DNA from 3 places in the Terrabacter sp. LjRoot27 genome. Region 3 is predicted to be linked to each of the others. Evidence: riboswitches for the same ligand, from Rfam matches in the RefSeq annotation. Region 3 holds a riboswitch; each other region holds the start of a gene.
The links. Region 3 has a riboswitch for S-adenosylmethionine ahead of ACSQ2D_RS08325 (aminotransferase class V-fold PLP-dependent enzyme). Riboswitches for the same ligand answer to the same signal wherever they lie in the genome.

Region 1 (6,701 bases), 990 kb from region 3:
GTGCCGCTGGTGCTGCCCTTGACCAGGAGCTGCATGATCGCCTCGTGCTGGAACACCTTCGGCAGGGTCTTGGGAGCTCCAGCGGTTGTTGCCTTAGGCACGGATGCAGTCGCCTTTCGTCGCAGGTCTCGTCAGATGATCGACCCGAATCCGGGCATGCACCATCACAACGAACGAGAATGGGGGTTGGTGCCGGAAGAGCTTGGCCTGTCGGAGTCGATCCCTGTTTCGAGCTCTCGGTGCGCCTCGTGCGATCCGGTACTCGGACATTATAAAACGGCGCACGCCCTCCGAGCGAACGCACGTCGAACCCGCGCGCCGGACCAGGCCCTGACGGCCGCTCTCCGGGCCACCGGGACGGAGGCCGGGCGCGGGTAGACGGGCCCGCAGGAAGGGCTCGGGAGGCCTGCCAGGAAGGTCAGTCGCCCTTGACCGCGAGCACGGGACAGCTCGCGTCGAGCAGGATGCGCTGCGCGTTGGATCCGAGGATGAGCTTGCCGACGGGGCTGCGGCGACGCAGGCCGATGACGATGAAGTCGGCCTTCTCCTCCTCGGCGACGGAGATGAGGTCCTCGGCGGGGTCGTTGCCCCGGACGAGCTGGCGCACCTCGTGCTCCAGGCCCTTGTCCTCGAGGAGCGCCTGCACGCGGCTGAGCTCGCTCTCGAACTGGCTGGCCTCGTTCGCGTCGAAGTCCTTGCCACCCCGGTGGGAGCTGATGACGACGAGCTTCGCTCCGCGCAGGACGCACTCCTCGGCGGCTCGCTTGAGCGCCGCGCGACCTTCCTTGGTGGCGACATAACCAACGACGATGGCCACTTTCCCGGACCTCCTTGGGACGGAAACAACCAGTGCTCGCACCGTACCCGATAACGCGACGTCCGGCGCGTCCCGCGCGAAGTCTCGCCGCGTCGTCGGCGGCGCGCACGACGGGGCCGTGGCCTCGGCACGGATCTGCGAACCCGCCCGGGCCGCAGAAGGGTTCAGTCGCGACGGCGCTCGAGCGCGTCGCGGACGATGCGACCCACCTGGTCCTCCTCGATGAGGAAGCCGTCGTGCCCGAACTCGGAGGTGATGTGCGCGCGCCGCGACCCGGGAAGGGCCGCGTGAAGCTCGTCCGAGAGCCGGGGCGGGTAGAGGCGGTCGGTGTCGACCGAGACGATCGTGCAGTCGGCGCGCACGCGCTCGAGGGCGGCCTCGAGACCGCCGCGGTCGCGCCCGACGTCGTGGGAGTTCATCGCCTCGGTCAGCACGACGTAGGAGTTCGCGTCGAAACGCCGGGCCAGCTTGCCTGCGTGGTGGTCGAGGTAGGACTCGACGGCGAACCGTCCGCGGTCACCCGCACGCAGCGGGTCCTCGCCGAGCTGGGCCTCGCGTCCGAAGCGCGAGCCGAGCTCGGTCTCGGTGCGGTAGGTGATGTGGGCGATGCGCCGGGCGAGGCCCAGGCCGGTGTCGGGACGCGCGTGGCCCTCGTAGTAGTCGCCCCCGGCGAAGTCCGGGTCGTTGCGGATCGCGAGCAGCTGCGGCTGGCACCAGGCGATCTGGTCGGCGGTGGCGTACGCGGTCGACGCGAGCACGATGCAGCGGTCGACGTCGTCGGGGTGCGACACGGCCCACTCCACCGCGCGCATCCCGCCCATCGACCCGCCGACGACGGCTGCGAGGCGGCGGATGCCGAGCCCGTCGAGGAGGCGGCGCTCGACGGCGACCTGGTCGCGGACCGTGACGTAGGGAAACCTGCTCCCCCACGGCCGACCGTCGGGTGCGGGGCTCGCGGGGCCGGTGCTGCCCTGGCAGCCGCCGAGGACGTTGGACGCGATGACGAACCATCGGTCGGGATCGACCGGGCCGCCGGGGCCGATGAGGGCGTTCCACCAGCCGGGCGAGGCGTGTCCGTCACCGGCCTCGCCGATGACGTGGCTGTCGCCGGTCAGTGCGTGCTCGACGAGGATGACGTTGTCGCCGGCGTCGTTGAGCCGGCCCCACGTCTCGTAGGCGATGCGGACGTCGGGCAGCATGCCCCCGCGCTCGAGCTCCACCTCGCCGATGTCGGCGAACTGGCGCCGACCGACGGGGTCCCCGTCGCGCCAGGCGCCGTCGGGCCGGCGCGGCCCCGGGGTCATCGGGTCGACGTGGCTCGTCGCTGCACGGGCGGGCGCTGCTGCTGCGTCGCCGGTCTGGCCGGTGCCAGCGGTCGCGAGCCGCGCGGGTCGGCGCGTGCTCTGCTTCCGGTGGGTGACGGTCATCGGGGTACTCCTCGGTCCTCGCGCTTGCGCACACCCGGGGACAGGTGCGGCCTGGTCCTCACCCGGGGCACCCCACCGCGAAGGAGGGTTGCCGACCAGCGAGCCGGGGCTTGTCGCTGGTACTCATGACCTGGTCCAACCATACGCGAGGCCTCCGCCCGACGAGATCGACCGGTCCACGACATGGACTCCCGCGCCGCGGACCCGCCACGCCGGAGCGCGGCTGGGTCAGGCACACCGGCGGGGCCGGAGGCCGTGGTCGAGCGCGGCTGGGTCAGGCACACCGGCGGGGCCGGAGGCCGTGGTCGAGCGCGTCTCGCACGAGCGTGCCCAGCGAGTGGTCCGGCTCGAGCGCCAGGGCGTGGTCGACCGCGACACCGGCACGCGCGCCGTCGCCGCACCACCAGGCGAGCGAGGCGACGACCGACAGCAGCGGAGCAGCGTGGGCCGCCGGGGTGAGGCGACACACCTGCTCGAGGCGCGACAGGAGCAACCGGGGCGTCGCGGCCCCGTCCCAGTCGTCCCAGCCGGGCTCGCCTGCCGGCCCGTCGATGCCGTCCCACGCCTCGCGCTCGACCCGCTCGAGCAGGCCGGCGAGCGCGTCGAGCGCGTCCAGCTCGTCCAGCTCGTCCATCTCCCCGAGCTCGTCTCGCTCGTCCAGTGCGCGGCGGGCCGCGAAAGCGTCACTCTCGGGCACCTCGTCACCCTCCTCGTCGGCGTGCTCGCTGCCGTCCCCACCGGGACCCGTCCCAGCCGCAGCGGCCTCGCGGGCCAGCAGCTCGCGCAGGGCGCGCAGGGCGTCACGGTCGGGGTCGGGCAGTCGGGCCCCGACGTCGGCGCCTACCCCGCGGCCTGTCGCCCCACCACCACCGGTCCGCCCGGACGGCCACGGGACGTCGTCGAGATCGCCCGAGGCCGGGGCCATGCGCACGTCCGGCCCGAGCAGGAGCTCGAGCAGCACGGCGACGTCGTCGGAGCAGGTGTCGGTCGGGAGCATGCCCGGGCACAGCCAGCTCATGAGGGCGTCACGGACCTCGCGGTCCCGCAGCGGTCCGACGAGGGACGGCAGCCAGTGCTCGACGCCGAAACCCTCGATCTCGCCGCGCAGCACCCCGCCCCAGGCCACGAGGGACTCGTTGACGAGGAACTGCCGGGGTGTCGGTTCGCCGCCGTCGAGGAGCCCCAGACGCAGCTCGACCGGGCGGATGCGACGTCGCGGGCCCCGGCGGCGCCCGGGCGGGTCGGGCTTCTCGGAGATCGGCCCGCCGGCGGCGGCATACCGACGCTGCCAGTCCTCGATGGCCGCGACCGCCAGGTCGTGCCGGGGCTCCGAGAAGTCCAGCGGGGCGACGAGCCGCGCGAGCTCGTCGCGGTCCGGCAGCACGGCGTGACCCAGGGCGACGTAGCTCGCGACCGCGGGCACGTCGGCCTGCTCGGGGAGGCGCCACCCCTCGTCGGGACAGCAGTCGCAGCCCACGGAGCGCCACCGTCCGTCGCGCACGACGAGCCGCTCCCGGACGACCACGCGCTCGGACTCGACCCCGGCGGCCAGGGCCTCGAGCAGCGGCAGGGACTCGTCCTCGTCGTCCTCGAAACCCACGAGGGCCACGGACGACGGAGAGCCCTGCAGGAGGGTCGGCAGCGTCTGGGCGACGGCCTCGGGGGCCAGGGTCTCGTCCACGAGGTCGAGCCGGGCGACGAGCCCGAGCCGTTTGCCGTGGAAGCACACGACGACGACGCTCCGCGTCGGCTGGAAGCCGAGGTGGAAGGGGATGACGGTCAGCAGCTCGGCCGGCCCGGACAGTGAGATCTTCGGCATGTCCCGAGCCTGTCCACCGAGCGTGGCGGCCGACAGACCCGACCGCGCGCCTGTGGACCACTGCCCTCCCCCGGAAGGGGGTGTGGATCGACGTCCTCCGAAGGACGCCACCTCTCAGCCCCTCAGGCCCTCCGGCCCCCGGGGCGGCCGCCCCGGGTGCTCAGCGCTCGAGGCGCTTGCGGACCGACTCGAGCACGTAGTCGGTCGCCGCCTGGCGCGTGCCCTCGGGCAGGCGCACCCGCTCGTCGCCACCGGGCCCACCGGGCCCCCCCGGCCCATCGGGCCCGCTCGCGCTCCCGGCACCGGTCGCGGTGCTGCCGCTCCCACCCCGGGCACCACCCGGCCGGCGGAACGAGCCGGTGACGCGCGTGACGCGTCCGGCGATGCGGCCGGGCGCTGCGGCACCGGTGGTGTCGCGGTCACGGCGGAGGCCGTCCTCGAACTCTCCGGTCCACGCACGCGTCTGCGCGTCCTGCTCCCCACCCAGGGGCACACCGGGAACGGTGGCCCGTGACGCGTCCGACGGGACACCGCTCGCGGGCGCCCACGGCGCGGGCCCCCGCCGGGAGCGCGGAGGGTGCAGTCCCTGACCGGCCTCCCACGCGATGAAGCGCTCGGTCTCCTCGAAGAAGGCCTTGACCGCCCACGAGATGACGACGGCGTCGTCGGCCGCGCCGATGACGGGCAGGACCGCCTCGGGCAGCAGGTCGACGGGCGAGGCGACGTAGACGACCGCACCCGCGACGAGCCCGAGTCGCTTGAGGGTCGTGCCGGCATACGACCCGTCGCGCGTGGCGCGCACGAGGCGCGGCACGGCCTGCACCCGCTCGGGGAGGCTCGGGGCGCCGGGGCGCGTGGAGGCACGCACGACCGACGCGACGGTCGCGGCCATCTTGATGCGGGACGCGCTCTTCATGCCTGACCCAACGAACGGCCGCCCGGGGCGATTCCCCGGCGCGGACGGCGATGCGGAACGGTGATCTCGGGGCTCATCACGGGCTCATCACGGGTCAGGCGTTCCCGTCGGGGCGGTCAGCGACCGAACGTCTCGACGGGAGGGAACTCCTTGGCGGCCTGCTTGCCGATGCGGCCCAGCATGTAGACGTCGACCGCCGCGCCGATGAGTCCGCCGACGACGGGCACGAGGCGACCGAGCCGGGCGAAGGTGCCCTGCCCGATGCGACCGAGCAGGCGGAAGCCGATGGCCTTGTTGAGGACCATGAGCGCCGGGGCCGGCAGACGGTCGAGGGCGACGGACGACAGCTTGCCCCCGGGGGCCTGCAGGCCGGCCTTCTTGAGGAGGTCGTCGCTGTCGGCGCCGGCGAGGGTCAGCAGGATCGCGGAGCGGATCTCGGGCTGGTCGATGTCGTAGCCGCGCACCTTGGCGGTCGCCGCGGTCATGCGCGTGGCCAGCAGGTAGAACTCCAGGACGTTGGCCGGCAGCGAGATGGGCATCGTGAAGAAGCCGCCCAGACCCGTGACGAAGCCACCGACGGCGCCGAGCTGCCGGTGGTCGCGGACGATGATCCGCAGCGCCTGGTCGCTGTCGCCCCGGGCGTGCTTGAGCGCGTTGGCGGCGATCTCGTGGGCCGGGTCGAACGGGCCCTGGCCGTCGATGCCGACGTCGAGGAGGCGCTCGACCAGCCGGGTCGCGGCTCCCGAGAGCCCTCCCTCGGCGGGCATGGCAGCACGCTCGAGCGCGCCGGCGTCCTTCGCCGTCCGCAGCTTCACGGCGGTCGCGTCCGATGCCTCGACGGTCTCGTCCCTGCCCCAACCCAAGATGCCCACCGGCTCCACCCCTTCGTCCGTCGTCCCTGTGTGGCGGCTGTCGATTCGCCGCCGACGACACCGTATGCCGCCCGGGTCGCTCGTGGCACCCTCGTACCCAGTCGAGTCGCCCGGGGACCGCGGGAGACGACGTCGGCTGGCTCTCGTAGGGTCGATCCCATGGGTGAGAGCCGCGGGAGCAGCGCGACGATCTTCGGCGTGCCGCTGGCCGACCTCCGGCGCGACCGCACATCGGTGAAGTGGGGACGCTACGACCCCGACGTCATCCCGATGTGGATCGCCGAGATGGACTGCGCGCCGTGCCCGGCCGTCGTGGACGCCGTGAGCGCCGCCGTGGCCCGGGGCGACACGGGCTACGCCCTGACGCAGGAGTATGCCGCCGAGATCGCCGCGTTCGCCGACGCCGAGTGGGGCTGGGGCTTCGACGCGCACACGACGACACGGGTGGCCGACGTGTTGACCGGCGTGACCCACCTGCTCGGCCTCCTCACCGACCCGGGCGGTCCGGTGGTCGTCAGCCCGCCCGTCTACAACGCCTTCTACGAGGTCATCGAGGCGTGCGGGCGCACGGTCGTCGAGGCGCCGCTCGGCCCCGACCACCGGCTCGACCTCGACCGTCTCGCCGACGTCTTCGCCGAGGTGACCGCGCGGGGCGACCGGGCGGCATACCTTCTCTCCAACCCGCACAACCCGACCGGCACCGTGCACACGCCCGACGAGCTGGAGGCCCTCGCCCGGGTCGCCGACGAGCGCGGCGTCCGGGTGGTCTCCGACGAGATCCACGGTCCGCTCGTCCTGCCGTCGAGCACGTTCACGCCCTACCTCACCGTCGCGGGCACCGAGCGCGGCG
Region 2 (6,701 bases), 1.3 Mb from region 3:
GCGATCGTGGCCACCGTGGTGACACCGACCATGGTCGGTGGCGCGAGGTAGCGCGGGTTGATGGTGCCCTCGTGGTGACGGGCGACGACGCGGCGCCAGCGTCCGTAGTGGAAGTACTGCTTGGCCAGGGCCTGGACGGACGCACGAGGGCGGTAGGTGACCTTGAGCGCCGGGGTGAACCACACCTTGCCGCCCGTCTCGCGGATGCGGTGGTTCATCTCCCAGTCCTGGGCCCGGGCGAAGTGCGGGTCGTAGCCACCGACCCGCTCGAGGGCTGCACGGCGGAAGACTCCGAGGTAGACGGTGTCGGCGTCACCGGCCTCACCGCCGGTGTGGAAGCGTGCGCTGCCGACGCCGAGCGGGCTGCGCATCGCTGCGGCCACGGCGCGTTCGAAGGGCGACGTGCCCTGGGCGTCCATGATCCCGCCGACGTTGTCGGCGCCGACCCGCAGCAGCTCACCGACCGCGACGCTGATGTAGTCGTCGGGGATCTCGGCGTGGCCGTCGACGCGGACGATGACCTCACCGGTGCTGGCGCCGATCGCGGCGTTGAGCGCGTCGGGCGTGCGACCGGTCGGGTTGGCCACGACCCGCACGCGGGCATCGGCCGCGGCCAGCTCGGCGGCGACCTCGTCGGTGCGGTCCGTCGACGGCCCGAGCGCGAGGACGACCTCGAGAGGTCCGGGGTAGTCCTGCGCGAGGATCATCGCGACGGCGTCGCGAAGGTGCCTCTCCTCGTTGAGGATCGGCATGATGACGCTGACCGTGGGCTGGGGGTCCGGCTGGGGGTCAGGACTCAGGTCCACAGGCGTCCTTCTCGTCGTCGGGTGTCATGGCGCGATGGCCCGGCCTCCCCGCGCGAGCGGCGCCCAGCCTACTTGAGGACCTGGCGGGCCATGACCAGGCGCTGGACCTGGTTGGTGCCCTCGTAGATCTGGGTGATCTTCGCGTCGCGCATCATCCGCTCGAGCGGGAAGTCGCTCGTGTAGCCCGCCCCGCCGAGCAGCTGCACGGCATCGGTCGTGATCTTCATCGCGACGTCGGAGGCGTAGCACTTGGCGGCTGCGCCGAAGAAGGTGAGGTCCTTGTCGCCACGCTCGGACTTGGCGGCCGCGACGTAGACCATCTGACGGGCGGCCTCGAGCTCCATCGCCATGTCGGCGAGCATGAACTGGATGCCCTGGAAGTCGGCGATGCGCGTGCCGAACTGCTTGCGCTCCTTGACGTAGGCGACCGCCTGGTCGAGGGCGCCCTGGGCGATGCCGACGGCCTGGGCCCCGATGGTGACGCGCGTGTGGTCGAGCGTGCGGAGGGCGATCTTGAGGCCGTCGCCGACCTCGCCGACGACGCGGTCGCCGGGGATCCGCACGCCGTCGAAGATCAGCTCACGGGTGGGGCTGCCCTTGATGCCGAGCTTGCGCTCCTTCTCACCGAACGTGAAGCCCTCGTCGGACTTCTCGACGACGAACGCCGTGACGTTGCCGCCGCGGGGTCCGTCGGGGTCGGTGACGGCGAGCACGGTGTAGTACTCCGACACACCGGCGTTGGTGATCCACGACTTCTGGCCGTTCAGCACCCAGCCGTCGCCGTCCTGGCGGGCACGGCACTTCATCGCGGCCGTGTCGGAGCCGGCCTCGCGCTCGGACAGACCGTAGGAGAAGGTCGTCTCGCCCTTGGCGAGCGGCGGCAGGTAGCGGGCCTTGACGTCGTCACTGGCGGCGAGGATGAGCGGCAGCGACCCGAGCTTGTTGACGGCCGGGATGAGGGACGCGGAGGCGTCGACGCGCGCGACCTCCTCGATGACGATGCACGTCGCGAGGGCGTCGGCCCCGACACCGTCGTACTCCTCGGGCACGTGGGGGGCGAAGAAGTCGGACGCGACGAGGGCGTCGTGCGCCTCCTGGGGGTAGCGCGCCTCCTCGTCGACGGCCGCGGCGTACGGGGCGATCTTGTCCTCGGCGACCGCGCGGACGGCCTCCCTCAGGGCCTCGTGGTCCTCGCTGGTCCGGAACAGGTCGAAGTCGGCATTCGTGCTCACGGATCGTGATCCTACTCGCGAGTTCGGTTTAGTAGGACGTCCTCGTGATTCACGCCACGGAGGCATCGACAGGGTCAGAAGGGCGGCGACTCGTCGTCGGTCGCGGAAGGGGTCTGCGGGGTCGGGCTCTGGAGGTGTTGCTCGTCGGGAGGGTCCGGTGGGGAGACGCCGGCGCGCCAGTTCTTGGGGTGGGTGGTGTAGGTGCGGCCGGTGAGGGTGGTCCAGATGAGGCCGTGGTCGGTGTCGGGTGCGGAGGTCCAGATGCCGGTGGTCTTGAGGTTGTGGTGGAGGCGGTGCTTGGCGTGGAGGTTGTCGGTGCTGGTGGGTCCGGTGGGCCAGGGGGTCTCGTGGTCGAGGTCGCAGCGGGTGGCAGGGACGTGGCAGTCGGGTCCGCGGCAGGTGCCATCGACGGCTTGGACGTGCTCGAGGACGGCTTGGGTGGGGCGGTAGGTGCGGGTCGCTCGGGTGAGGGCGCGGCCGGTGCGCAGGTCGACGGGCAGGGTGGCCCAGACGGAGCCGGGTCGGGTGATGATCTCGCGGGCGTGGGTGGCGGTGACCCAGCCGTGGCCGGGCAGCTCGCACGCGGTGTCGGCCTGTCCGGTGGCGACCTCGAAGGGCACGACGATCCACGCCAGCGCGGCAGCGCCACCGGAGACCTCTCCCGAGGTGGCCCTGGACGCTGCACCGGGCGTCGTGTCGGGCATCGTGTCGGGCATCGTGTCGGGCATCGTGCCGGGCATCGTGCCGGGCGCCTTGTCGGTGGCATGGCCGGCCGCGGCGGTGAGCTCCGGCCGGCGATGGTGGGCTTCGCGGAGGAGGGCGTCGGTGGCGAGGTCGGCGCGGAGCTGGTCGAGGCTGCGCGGGTCGCCGCCGCCGCGCAGTCCGCGCGCGGTGGTGTCGAGGCGGTCCATGACCGCGGCGACGGACGCGGCGTCGGTGGTGACGGTCAGCCAGCCCATCCCGTCGTCGGTGACCCGGCCGAACACCCCGCGCCGGGACCGGGCGTGCGCGTGCCGCTCGGCGCTGCCCCGGGCATCGACCGAGGCGACCGCGCGCCGCAGCCGGGCGGTGAAGGTGCGTTGCGGGAGGGGTTGGCCGTCCCGGGACGGGGCGAGCACGGCCTGTGCGACGGTGGTGACGTCGGCGTCGGGCAGCAACGCGGTGTCGGAGGCGACCTGCAGCGCGCGGTGCAGCGACAGCCGCCCGGCTCGCAGCGCGTTCAGGACGACTCGGTGCCGGCGGGGTGCGGTGGCCAGGGTGAGCCGGCGGGCGACCTCCCCGGTCCCGACGCCGGTCGCGAGCGCGATCTCCTCGGTGACGACCCGCTCGGGAGAGACCCGCGAGGACGCCCGGGCGGCGGCACCGGCGGGCAGGGCCTGGATCTGCTGGGCCTCGATGGTGGCCAGTGCGCCGTACGCGGCGAGCAGGTCGGCCTCGAGGCGGGCCTTGGCGACCTCGAGCGCCTGGATCTCGGCGAGCACCCGCTCCCCGGCCCGCGCCAGCCCCTCGAGCGCCGCCGCCGCTCGGGCCCGCCCGCGCCCCGCGCGCAGCTGCGTGAGGACCGGGTCGAGGACGGGGTCGAGGGTGCGCGCCCAGTGGTCCGGGTCGGAGGACCATCGGGCACGCAGCACCGGCCAGGGCCCTCCCGAGCGCACAGCGGAGGTCTCGGCCGGCGACGGGGTGAACGGCACGGTGACCCTCCTCTCGACGCTCGTTCCCTTCACTCGATTAGAACACGTGTTCGAAAGACTCGCAAGACCCGCTGGCTCATCTGTGGACAACGAACTCCTCTGCCCTGCAAGCGATCCCACCCGAGCCGGCACTTCCCAACACGCGCCAGGCGCCCACACCGGTGACGACGCGTCCACGATGAGGACACGCCCTCCCACGTGGCGGACACGCATACGTACACTCGCCGGTAGGTCATGAGCGCCAGCGACAAGCCCCGGCTCGCTGGCCGGCAACCCTCCAACCGCGGTGGGGTGCCCCGGGTGAGGACCTGGCCCGTCGACGCCACCCGGCGCGCGGGCAAGCGCGGAGAGCCTCTCTCCCGCACCGACCCGTCGGTGCACGGGGCCCGGTGACACGGGACCCCGGTCAGCGACACGACCCAGGAAGAGCAGGACGACCGATGACCGAGCCCAACTGGTCCTTCGAGACCAAGCAGATCCACGCCGGCCAGGCCCCCGACAGCGCCACCGGAGCCCGCGCGCTGCCGATCTACCAGACGACGAGCTACGTCTTCAACGACACCGACCACGCCGCGAACCTCTTCGGGCTCAAGGAGTTCGGCAACATCTACACCCGCTTGATGAACCCGACGACCGACGTCGTCGAGCAGCGCATCGCGGCGCTCGAGGGTGGCGTCGGCGCCCTGCTCGTCGCCTCGGGCCAGGCGGCCGAGACCCTCGCCGTGCTCAACATCGCGGAGGCCGGCGACCACGTCGTCGTCTCCCCCAGCCTCTACGGCGGCACCTTCAACCTCTTCAAGCACACGCTGCCCAAGTTCGGCATCGAGGTCGGCTTCGTCGAGGACCCGACGTCGATCGACTCGTGGCGCGCTGCCATCCGGCCCAACACGAAGCTCCTCTTCGGCGAGACCATCGCCAACCCCAAGAGCGAGATCCTCGACATCGAGGCCGTCGCGGCCCTCGCGCACGAGCACGGGGTCCCGCTCGTCGTCGACAACACCGTCGCGACGCCCTACCTCATCCGCCCGATCGAGTGGGGAGCCGACGTCGTCGTGCACTCCGCGACGAAGTACCTCGGCGGCCACGGCACCTCGATCGCCGGTGTCATCGTCGACGCGGGCACCTTCGACTTCGGAGCCGACCCGGAGAAGTTCCCCAACTACAACACGCCGGAGGAGAGCTACCACGGGCTCGTCTTCGCCCGCGACCTCGGCGTCGGCAGCCCCCTCGGGGCCAACCTCGCCTTCATCCTCAAGGCGCGCGTCCAGCTGCTGCGCGACCTCGGCCCCGCCGCGTCGCCCTTCAACGCGTTCCTCATCGCCCAGGGCATCGAGACGCTGTCGCTGCGCATCGAGCGCCACCTCGAGAACGCCCACAAGGTCGCAGCCTTCCTCCAAGGGCACGACCAGGTCGAGAAGGTCGTGTGGGCGTCCTTGCCGGACAGTCCTTTCCACGCCCTGGCGGAGAAGTACACGCCTCGCGGCGCGGGTGCCGTGCTCTCCTTCGAGATCGCGGGCGGCCTCGAGGCGGGCAAGAAGTTCGTCGAGGCGCTGACCCTGCACAGCCACGTCGCCAACATCGGTGACGTGCGCTCGCTCGTCATCCACCCCGCGTCGACGACGCACTCCCAGGGCCCGGACGAGGACCGTCTGGCCGCCGGCGTGACCCCGGGCCTCGTGCGCCTCTCGGTCGGCATCGAGCACATCGACGACATCGTCGCCGACCTCGAGCAGGGCTTCACGGCCGCCAAGGTCTGACGCACCGACGGGCCGGGCCCGATATCGGGATGAAGCGGATCGGCATGGCTGGCACGATGGCAGCCATGCCGATCCGCTACCCCGCCCCGCTGCGCCCCGGCGACCGGATCGGCGTCACCTCGCCGAGCTCCGGCGTCTCCGACGCCCTCTGGGGACGGTTCGCGTATGCCGTCCAGTCCCTCCGCGACCGTGGCTTCGACGTCGTCGTGGGCGAGCTCAACCACGCGCCCAGCCACGTCAGCGGGCCGCGCGAGGCACGTGCCGCCGAGCTGATGTCGATGCTCCTCGACCCGAGCATCCGTGCGGTCGTCCCGCCGTGGGGCGGTGAGACCGGCATCGACCTGCTCGACCTGCTCGACCTCGACGCGGTCGCCGCCGCCGAACCGACGTGGTGCGTCGGCTTCTCCGACACCTCGACGTGGCTGACCCCGCTCACCCTCACCACGGGCATCGCGACGATCCACGGGCAGAACCTCATGGACACCCCGTACGCCCTGCCGGACGGCATACTCCACTGGGTCGACGTCGCGGGCGCCGCGGGCGGGGACGAGCTGCGCCAGCACTCCCCCGGCCGGCACCGCTCCGGCGGCTGGGACGACTACGCCGACGACCCGACGGTGTCCGAGATGACGCTCGACGGCCGTGGCACGTGGACGCGGATCGACCCGGGCCACGAGGACGAGCCGGTCACGTTCTCCGGGCGTCTCGTCGCGGGCTGCGTCGAGACGGTGAGCTTCCTCGCGGGCGGGCGCTTCGCCGACATCGGCGCCTTCACCCGCGACCACGCGCCCGAGGGCACCGTCGTGCTGCTCGACATCGCCGAATGGAGCTCCTACGACATCTGCCGAGCCCTGCACGCCATGCGCCTGCGCGGCTGGTTCGACGCCGCCAACGGCGTGCTCGTCTCGCGCACCAGCGCACCCGAGCCGCACGGTTTCACCCAGCACGCCGCCGTCGTCGACGCCCTCGGCATGCTCGGCGTGCCGATCGTCGCCGACGTCGAGTGCGGCCACGTCGCCCCGTTCCTCGCCCTCGTGCAGGGCGCGACGACGACGGTCGTCCAGGACGGCGGCACGCACACCGTCACGCAGCGCCTCGACTGAAGGCCGGTCCGCGGTGACGGGTACGCTCGCCGCGTCATGGAGAAGCACCTGGTCGGGTCCGAGCTCGAGGTCGTCGGCGCCGAGGTGACGGGCGACGCGCCCGTCGCTCCGG
Region 3 (6,701 bases):
CGTCGTCATGGCCGGCGACTTCAACGCCGGCTTCGGCCACCCGGGCTTCCGCGACCTCGCCGCCGGTCTCGATGACGCGCAGCGCACCGACGGGCAGGGGTGGGTGCGCACCTGGCCGTTCGCCGGCAACCGGCTCCCGGCCTTCGTGCAGCTCGACCACCTGCTGAGCCGCGGGCTGACGGTCGTCTCGGCCGGGCAGGTGGCCTTCAACCGGGCCGACCACGCCGCCGTCTGGGCGAGCTACGCGCTGCCGGCACGCTGACCGAGCCGCTGACCGCGGCCACGCCCGACCGCGCTGACACACCGACCCCGCTCAGCGGCAGACGCCCGCAGTCACCAGGGTCGCTCGACCTCGACGTCGCGCGGGTCGGTGCCCTCGAGCGCCCAGCCGGTCTCCGTGAGCGTCCACTCGGCGTCGGTGCCGTGCTCGACGAGGCGCGCGACGGCGGCGACGAGGCGCTCGACCCCCTCGAGCGTGCTGCCGAGGCCGATGCTGGCGCGGACGGCGGTGACGGAGCGCTCGCCCCAGGGGTCCTCGAGGAGCTCGTCGACGAGCAGGTGGGCGCAGAACTTGCCGTCCCGCACGCCGATGCCGTGCTCGACGGAGAGCACCTGCGAGACGAGCGAGGAGTCCCAGCCGTCGATGGTGAAGGCCACGACGCCGACGCGGTCGCTGTCGTCGCCGAAGATCGAGAGGACCTCGACGCCTGCGACGTCGTCGAGGCCGGTGCGCAGCCGCTCGAGCAGGCGGGTCTCGTGCTCCTCGATCGCCTCGCGGTGGCGGCTGATCGTCGAGCACGCCGCGGCGAGCGCGATGGCGCCGATGACGTTGGGGCTGCCGCCCTCGTGGCGGGCCGGGCCGGTCGCCCACGTCGTGCCGTCCTCGGTCACCGAGCGCGTCGCGCCGCCGCCGAGCAGGTAGGGGTTGCCGGCGTCGAGCCAGTCGGAGCGCCCGGCGAGGACGCCTGCGCCGTAGGGGGCGTACGTCTTGTGCCCCGAGAACGCGACGTAGTCGGCGTCCCACGCGGCGAGGTCGATGGTGCGGTGCGCCGAGAGCTGGGCCGCGTCGACGGCGATCCGGGCTCCGTGCGCGTGGGCCAGCGCGGCGAAGCGCTCGACGGGCCAGACCTCACCCGTGACGTTCGAGGCGGCCGCGACGACGACGAGGCGGTGGCGCGACGGGTGGTCGGCCAGTGCCTCCTCGAGCAGGGCGTGCGCGTCCTCGACCGTCTGCGGGACGGGGAGGCGCACGGTGCGGAAGCGGCCCCACGGCAGCAGGGTCGAGTGGTGCTCGGTGCCGAAGACGAAGACCGTCGTGCGGCTCGGCAGCGCCTTGCTCAGCAGCGCCCAGGAGTCGGTCGTCGTCCGGGTGAAGACGACCGAGTCGCCCTCGCGCGCGCCGACGAAGGAGGCGACCTCCGCGCGGGCCTGCTCGTACCACGCGCTCGTCAGCCGCGAGGCGAAGCCGGCGCCCCGGTGGACGGAGGAGTAGGTCTCGAGGGCACGGTCGACGGCCCCCTTGACCGTCTCGAGCGCCGGCGTCGAGGCCGCGTGGTCGAGGTTGGCGTATGCCGTGTCGCCGTGCAGCGTGGGCACGCGCAGTCCCGCGCCGACGACGGTGGGCAGCGTGCGCGCCTCCGGCACGACGTGCAGGGCGCGGGTGCGCACGAGCGGTGCGGGGGAGCCTCCACAGAGGGAGGCGGCGGGGTGCGTCGAGGGAAGGACCGACATGGGAGTGCTCCTGGGTCATGGGACCCACCTCGTGCAGGTCCGCGCTTGCCGACCTCGAGGACGCATGCGGACCGAGGGCGGCCTGGTCGTCACCCGGAGCACCCCACCGCGGAGGAGGGTTGCTGGCCAGCGAGCCGGGGCTTGTCACTGGCACTCATGACCTGCGCAAGACCATAGGCGGGACGGTCGCCGGCTGTCCACCGGTCGCTCCCCGGGTGTCGCGATCTGAGACGCCGCCCGGCCCGAGGTGCGCCCGCGGCACCCGACGACGGTCCCCACGGTGCGCGGGAGGTGCGCCCACGGCACCCGACGACGGTCCCCACGGTGCGCGGGAGGTGCGCCCACGGCATACGAGAGCCCTGTGAGCCCTGGAGAGCGCTGTCCGACTGATCGGTCCTGTTGCGCGTGTGACGCGTGAGTTCATCGGTGCGTTGACGTACGGTGCCAGCATGGCGTCACGTCCGTCCACCAGCCAGCGCTCGAGCTCCGCCGCGGCCACCCGCGCCAAGGGATCCGCGGGCAGCGCCTCGTCACGCCCTCCGGCAGCACGCGGTGGTAGGCCGGCGCAGCGCAAGCCCGCTGCCCGCAAGCCCGCCGCCAAGACGGCGTCCAAGACCCGGGGCGGAGGCCTCCCCTTCCCGCTCGGCGCGATGCGCAACACGTGGATGGGGGTCTCGCACATGGCCGGGGGAGCGGTGCGCCGCGTCGGCCACAGCGCCGCCGACCTCGAGCCCGAGCACCGTCGCGACGGCATCGGCTTCGCCCTCATCGCGCTCGCCGTCGTCGTCGCCGCCCGTGAGTGGTGGGGCGTCTCCGGCACCTTCGGCCAGGTCGTGCACGCCGTCTTCGCCGGCACCTTCGGCCGCGTCGCGTACGCCGTCCCGCTCGTGCTGCTCGCGCTCGGCCTGCGCATGCTGCGCGCCCCCCAGGACGACGCGGCGACCAACCGCATCGTCGTCGGCACCATCGCCCTGACCTTCGCCGCGTGCGGTCTGTCGCACCTCGCCGACGGCATCCCCAACCCGCCCGACGGCGCCGACGGCATGCGCGCCGCCGGTGGCATCCTCGGCTTCCTCGCGTCGAGCCCCCTCGCGGCGGCCGTCTCGACCTACGGGGCGCTCGTCCTGCTCATCCTGCTCGGGCTCTTCGGCCTGCTCGTCATCACGGCGACGCCGGTCAACATGATCCCGACCCGCATGCGGCAGCTGCGGGCCCTCGTCATCGACCGCGACCACGTCGACGAGCAGCCCGACGAGGCGCTCGACGCCCCGGCCGCCGCGGTCAAGCGCGCGCGTCGCAAGGCCGTCGACCTCGCCGACCGTGACGGCGACGAGGCGTTCCGCCAGGCCGCGCAGAAGGCGCTCGAGGACGAGGCGACCACGCAGCTGCGGCCCGGCGAGAAGCGCCCGACGCCTCCCGGTCTGCTCGCCCCCCGCCCCGGCGGCGAGAAGGGCGCCGAGCGCGTCATCGACGCCACCGACCCCAAGACCCTCGGCGCCCCCGACACGAGCAAGGTCGGCCCCAAGGCCGAGCTCATCCCGCCGCCCATGTCCGACCTGCCCGCTCGCGTCGAGCAGCTGAGCCTCGGCGGCGACATCACCTACCAGCTGCCCGACCACTCGATGCTGACGCCGGGTCCGCCGCACAAGACGCGCAGCGAGACCAACGACCGCGTCGTCGAGTCGCTGACCAACGTCTTCGACCAGTTCGACATCGACGCCGCGGTCACCGGCTTCACCCGTGGCCCGACGGTGACGCGCTACGAGGTCGAGCTCGGCTCGGGCACCAAGGTCGAGCGCGTCACCGCGCTCTCCAAGAACATCGCGTATGCCGTGGCCTCGGCCGACGTGCGCATCCTCAGCCCCATCCCGGGCAAGTCCGCCATCGGCATCGAGATCCCGAACCTCGACCGTGAGAACGTGTCGCTCGGCGACGTCTTGCGCAGCAACACGGCCCGCACCAACGAGCACCCGATGGTCATGGGTGTCGGCAAGGACGTCGAGGGCGCCTACGTCATCGCCAACCTCGCGAAGATGCCGCACCTGCTCGTCGCCGGCGCCACCGGTTCGGGCAAGAGCAGCTTCGTCAACTCGATGATCACCTCGATCCTCATGCGCTCGACGCCCGAGGAGGTCCGGATGATCCTCGTCGACCCGAAGCGGGTCGAGCTGACGGCCTACGAGGGCATCCCGCACCTCATCACGCCGATCATCACCAACCCGAAGAAGGCCGCCGAGGCGCTCGCGTGGGTCGTCAAGGAGATGGACCAGCGCTACGACGACCTCGCGGCGTTCGGCTTCAAGCACGTCGACGACTTCAACAAGGCCGTCCGCGCCGGCAAGGTCAAGCCGCTGCCCGGCTCGGAGCGGCAGATCACGACCTACCCGTACCTCCTCGTCGTCGTCGACGAGCTCGCCGACCTCATGATGGTCGCCCCGCGCGACGTCGAGGAGTCGGTCGTGCGCATCACCCAGCTCGCGCGCGCCGCCGGCATCCACCTCGTCCTCGCGACGCAGCGGCCGTCGGTCGACGTCGTCACGGGCCTCATCAAGGCCAACGTGCCCTCGCGGATGGCCTTCGCGACGTCCTCGCTCGCGGACTCCCGCGTCGTGCTCGACCAGCCCGGCGCCGAGAAGCTCATCGGCCAGGGTGACGCGCTCTTCCTGCCGATGGGCGCGAGCAAGCCGATGCGTGTGCAGGGCGCGTGGGTCAACGAGTCCGAGATCCACGAGGTCGTCAAGTTCGTCACGACCCAGCTCAAGCCCAACTACGTCGAGAACGTCACCGTCGCGGCGCCGAAGAAGCAGATCGACGACGACATCGGCGACGACCTCGACGTGCTGCTCCAGGCCACCGAGCTCGTCGTCACGACCCAGTTCGGCTCGACGTCGATGCTCCAGCGCAAGCTGCGCGTCGGCTTCGCCAAGGCCGGTCGCCTCATGGACCTGCTCGAGTCGCGCGGTGTCGTCGGCCCGAGCGAGGGGTCCAAGGCCCGCGACGTGCTCGTGCGCCCGGACGACCTCGAGCAGACGCTCGCGCTGCTGCGTGGTGAGGACGTGCCGCACCCCAACGAGCCCGTCGACGCCGACGACCTCGCCGACATCATCGAGCCCGCGGAGCCGTATGCCGCCCCGCCCGTCGACGTGGAGCCCCCGGACGTGTCGGCCGGCTACACCGATGAGCCGGAGGAGGCCGCGCCCCAGCGGACGGCCGCCCTCGTCGCCGAGCGTGGCGAGCAGCGCGCCCACGAGGACGAGACGACCGCGGTGCCGACGGCCCGGTGGACGCCGGGCGACATGACGCGCACCGTCGACGAGGACGACGAGGAGTCCGAGGACGCCTGGAACCTCACCGACCGCGGCCCTCGTGAGCGCTACTGACCCGAAGTGCTCGACGCCTTCCCGTCCCAACCGTCGAAAGGCCACAAACCGGGAGGGACGCGCTTCGCGCGGCACACCGGTTTGTGGCCTTTCGACGGTCAGGGGTTGAAGCGGTAGCCGAGGCCGGGCTCGGTGACCAGGTGGCGCGGGTTCGCCGGGTCGGGCTCGAGCTTGCGGCGCAGCTGGTTGGCGTAGACGCGAAGGTAGTTCGACTCGCGGCCGTAGGACGGGCCCCACACGGCCCGGAGCAGGTCCTGCTGCTGGACGAGGTGGCCCGGCTCGCGGCACAGAGCCTCGAGCACCCGCCACTCCGTCGGCGTCAGACGGACCTCCTCGCCGTCGACGGTCGCACGACGCTCGGCGAAGTCGAGGACGAAGTGGTCGGTGACGACGGGGCCGAGGTGCCGCCCGAGGTCACCGCCGCGGCGCACCGCGGCGCGCACCCTGGCGAGGAGCTCCTCGACGCCGAAGGGCTTGGTGACGTAGTCGTCCGCGCCGAGGTCGAGCGCCTCGATCTTGTCGTCGGACTCGTGCCGTGCCGACAGGACGATGACGGGCACGACCGATGCGGCGCGGATGCGGCGGAGCACCTCGGTGCCGTCGAGGTCGGGCAGCCCGAGGTCGAGGATGACGACGTCGGGCGCGTCCTCGAGGACCGACTGCACGGCGGTGCGACCGTCGGCGGCCGTGACGACCTCGTTGCCGTGGGCGCGCAGCGCGATCGTCAGCGTGCGCTGCAGCCGCGGGTCGTCGTCGACGACGAGCACTCGGGTCACGCGTCCTCCTTGGTGTCGGCCGGCTCGGTCGCCCCGGTGGCCACGGTCGCCCCGGTGGCTCCGGTCGCCTCGGTGGCTCCGGTCGCCTCGGTCGAGGTGGTGCCGGCCGCGACGTCCGTGCCGCCATCACCTCGGACCGAGGGGGCGGGCGGCGCGTGCGGGGTCGGGGTGAGCGGCAGCTCCACGACCATGGTGAGCCCACCGCCCGGGGTGTCCTCGGGCACGAGCGAACCGCCGAGGACGCTCATCAGCCCTCGGGCGACGGCGAGCCCGAGGCCGAGGCCGTCGCCCTGGGGCGCATCGCCGACGCGCTGGAACGCGGCGAAGATGCGCTCCTTGTCGGCGTCGGACACCCCGGGCCCGCGGTCGACGACCCGCAGCTGCACGGTGTCGCCGATGCGACCTGCGGTGATGCGCACCTCGGCGTCGCCGCTGTGCCGCAGGGCGTTCTCGACGACGTTGGCGAGCACCCGGTCGAGCAGCCCGAGGTCGGTGCGCACGAGGGGGAGGTCCGGTTCGAGGTCGACCTCGACGCGCTGCGGCGCCGACGTGGTGCGCACCGTCGACACGACGGCGTCGAGCAGGTCGATGGAGTGGTGGTGCGCGCGCACGGCTCCGGTCTCGAGGCGTGACAGGTCGAGCAGGTTGCCGATGAGGGCGTCGAGGCGGTCGGCGCTCTCCTCGACCGACTCGAGCAGCTCCGCCTCGTCCTCGGCCGTCAGGTCGAGCCCGGCCTGGCGCAACGTCGAGACGCCGGCCTTGATGCTCGCGAGAGGCGTGCGCAGGTCGTGCGAGACGGCGGCGAGGAGCGTCG

Region 1: it holds a riboswitch for S-adenosylmethionine, as region 3 does, so the genes downstream of both, metX (homoserine O-acetyltransferase MetX) here and ACSQ2D_RS08325 (aminotransferase class V-fold PLP-dependent enzyme) in region 3, are expected to answer to the same signal.
Region 2: it holds a riboswitch for S-adenosylmethionine, as region 3 does, so the genes downstream of both, ACSQ2D_RS14365 (bifunctional o-acetylhomoserine/o-acetylserine sulfhydrylase) here and ACSQ2D_RS08325 (aminotransferase class V-fold PLP-dependent enzyme) in region 3, are expected to answer to the same signal.

What each region holds. Positions count from the first base shown of each region.
Region 1 covers NZ_CAXUSS020000001.1:2,774,933-2,781,633, forward strand. Annotated here, with positions in the region: gene ACSQ2D_RS12950 (RNA polymerase sigma factor) at 1-56, opposite strand, end outside; gene ACSQ2D_RS12955 (universal stress protein) at 419-817, opposite strand; gene metX (homoserine O-acetyltransferase MetX) at 982-2,244, opposite strand; SAM riboswitch class IV at 2,260-2,375, opposite strand; gene ACSQ2D_RS12965 (DUF4192 domain-containing protein) at 2,519-4,063, opposite strand; gene ACSQ2D_RS12970 (YkvA family protein) at 4,224-4,979, opposite strand; gene ACSQ2D_RS12975 (EcsC family protein) at 5,096-5,794, opposite strand; gene ACSQ2D_RS12980 (MalY/PatB family protein) at 6,011-6,701, shown strand, end outside.
Region 2 covers NZ_CAXUSS020000001.1:3,084,855-3,091,555, forward strand. Annotated here, with positions in the region: gene ACSQ2D_RS14350 (glycosyltransferase family 2 protein) at 1-806, opposite strand, end outside; gene ACSQ2D_RS14355 (acyl-CoA dehydrogenase family protein) at 875-2,038, opposite strand; gene ACSQ2D_RS14360 (HNH endonuclease signature motif containing protein) at 2,113-3,729, opposite strand; SAM riboswitch class IV at 3,960-4,079, shown strand; gene ACSQ2D_RS14365 (bifunctional o-acetylhomoserine/o-acetylserine sulfhydrylase) at 4,170-5,486, shown strand; gene ACSQ2D_RS14370 (LD-carboxypeptidase) at 5,531-6,589, shown strand; gene recQ (DNA helicase RecQ) at 6,626-6,701, shown strand, end outside.
Region 3 covers NZ_CAXUSS020000001.1:1,785,279-1,791,979, forward strand. Annotated here, with positions in the region: gene ACSQ2D_RS08320 (endonuclease/exonuclease/phosphatase family protein) at 1-262, shown strand, start outside; gene ACSQ2D_RS08325 (aminotransferase class V-fold PLP-dependent enzyme) at 334-1,731, opposite strand; SAM riboswitch class IV at 1,768-1,893, opposite strand; gene ACSQ2D_RS08330 (DNA translocase FtsK 4TM domain-containing protein) at 2,181-5,111, shown strand; gene ACSQ2D_RS08335 (response regulator transcription factor) at 5,210-5,887, opposite strand; gene ACSQ2D_RS08340 (DUF4118 domain-containing protein) at 5,884-6,701, opposite strand, start outside.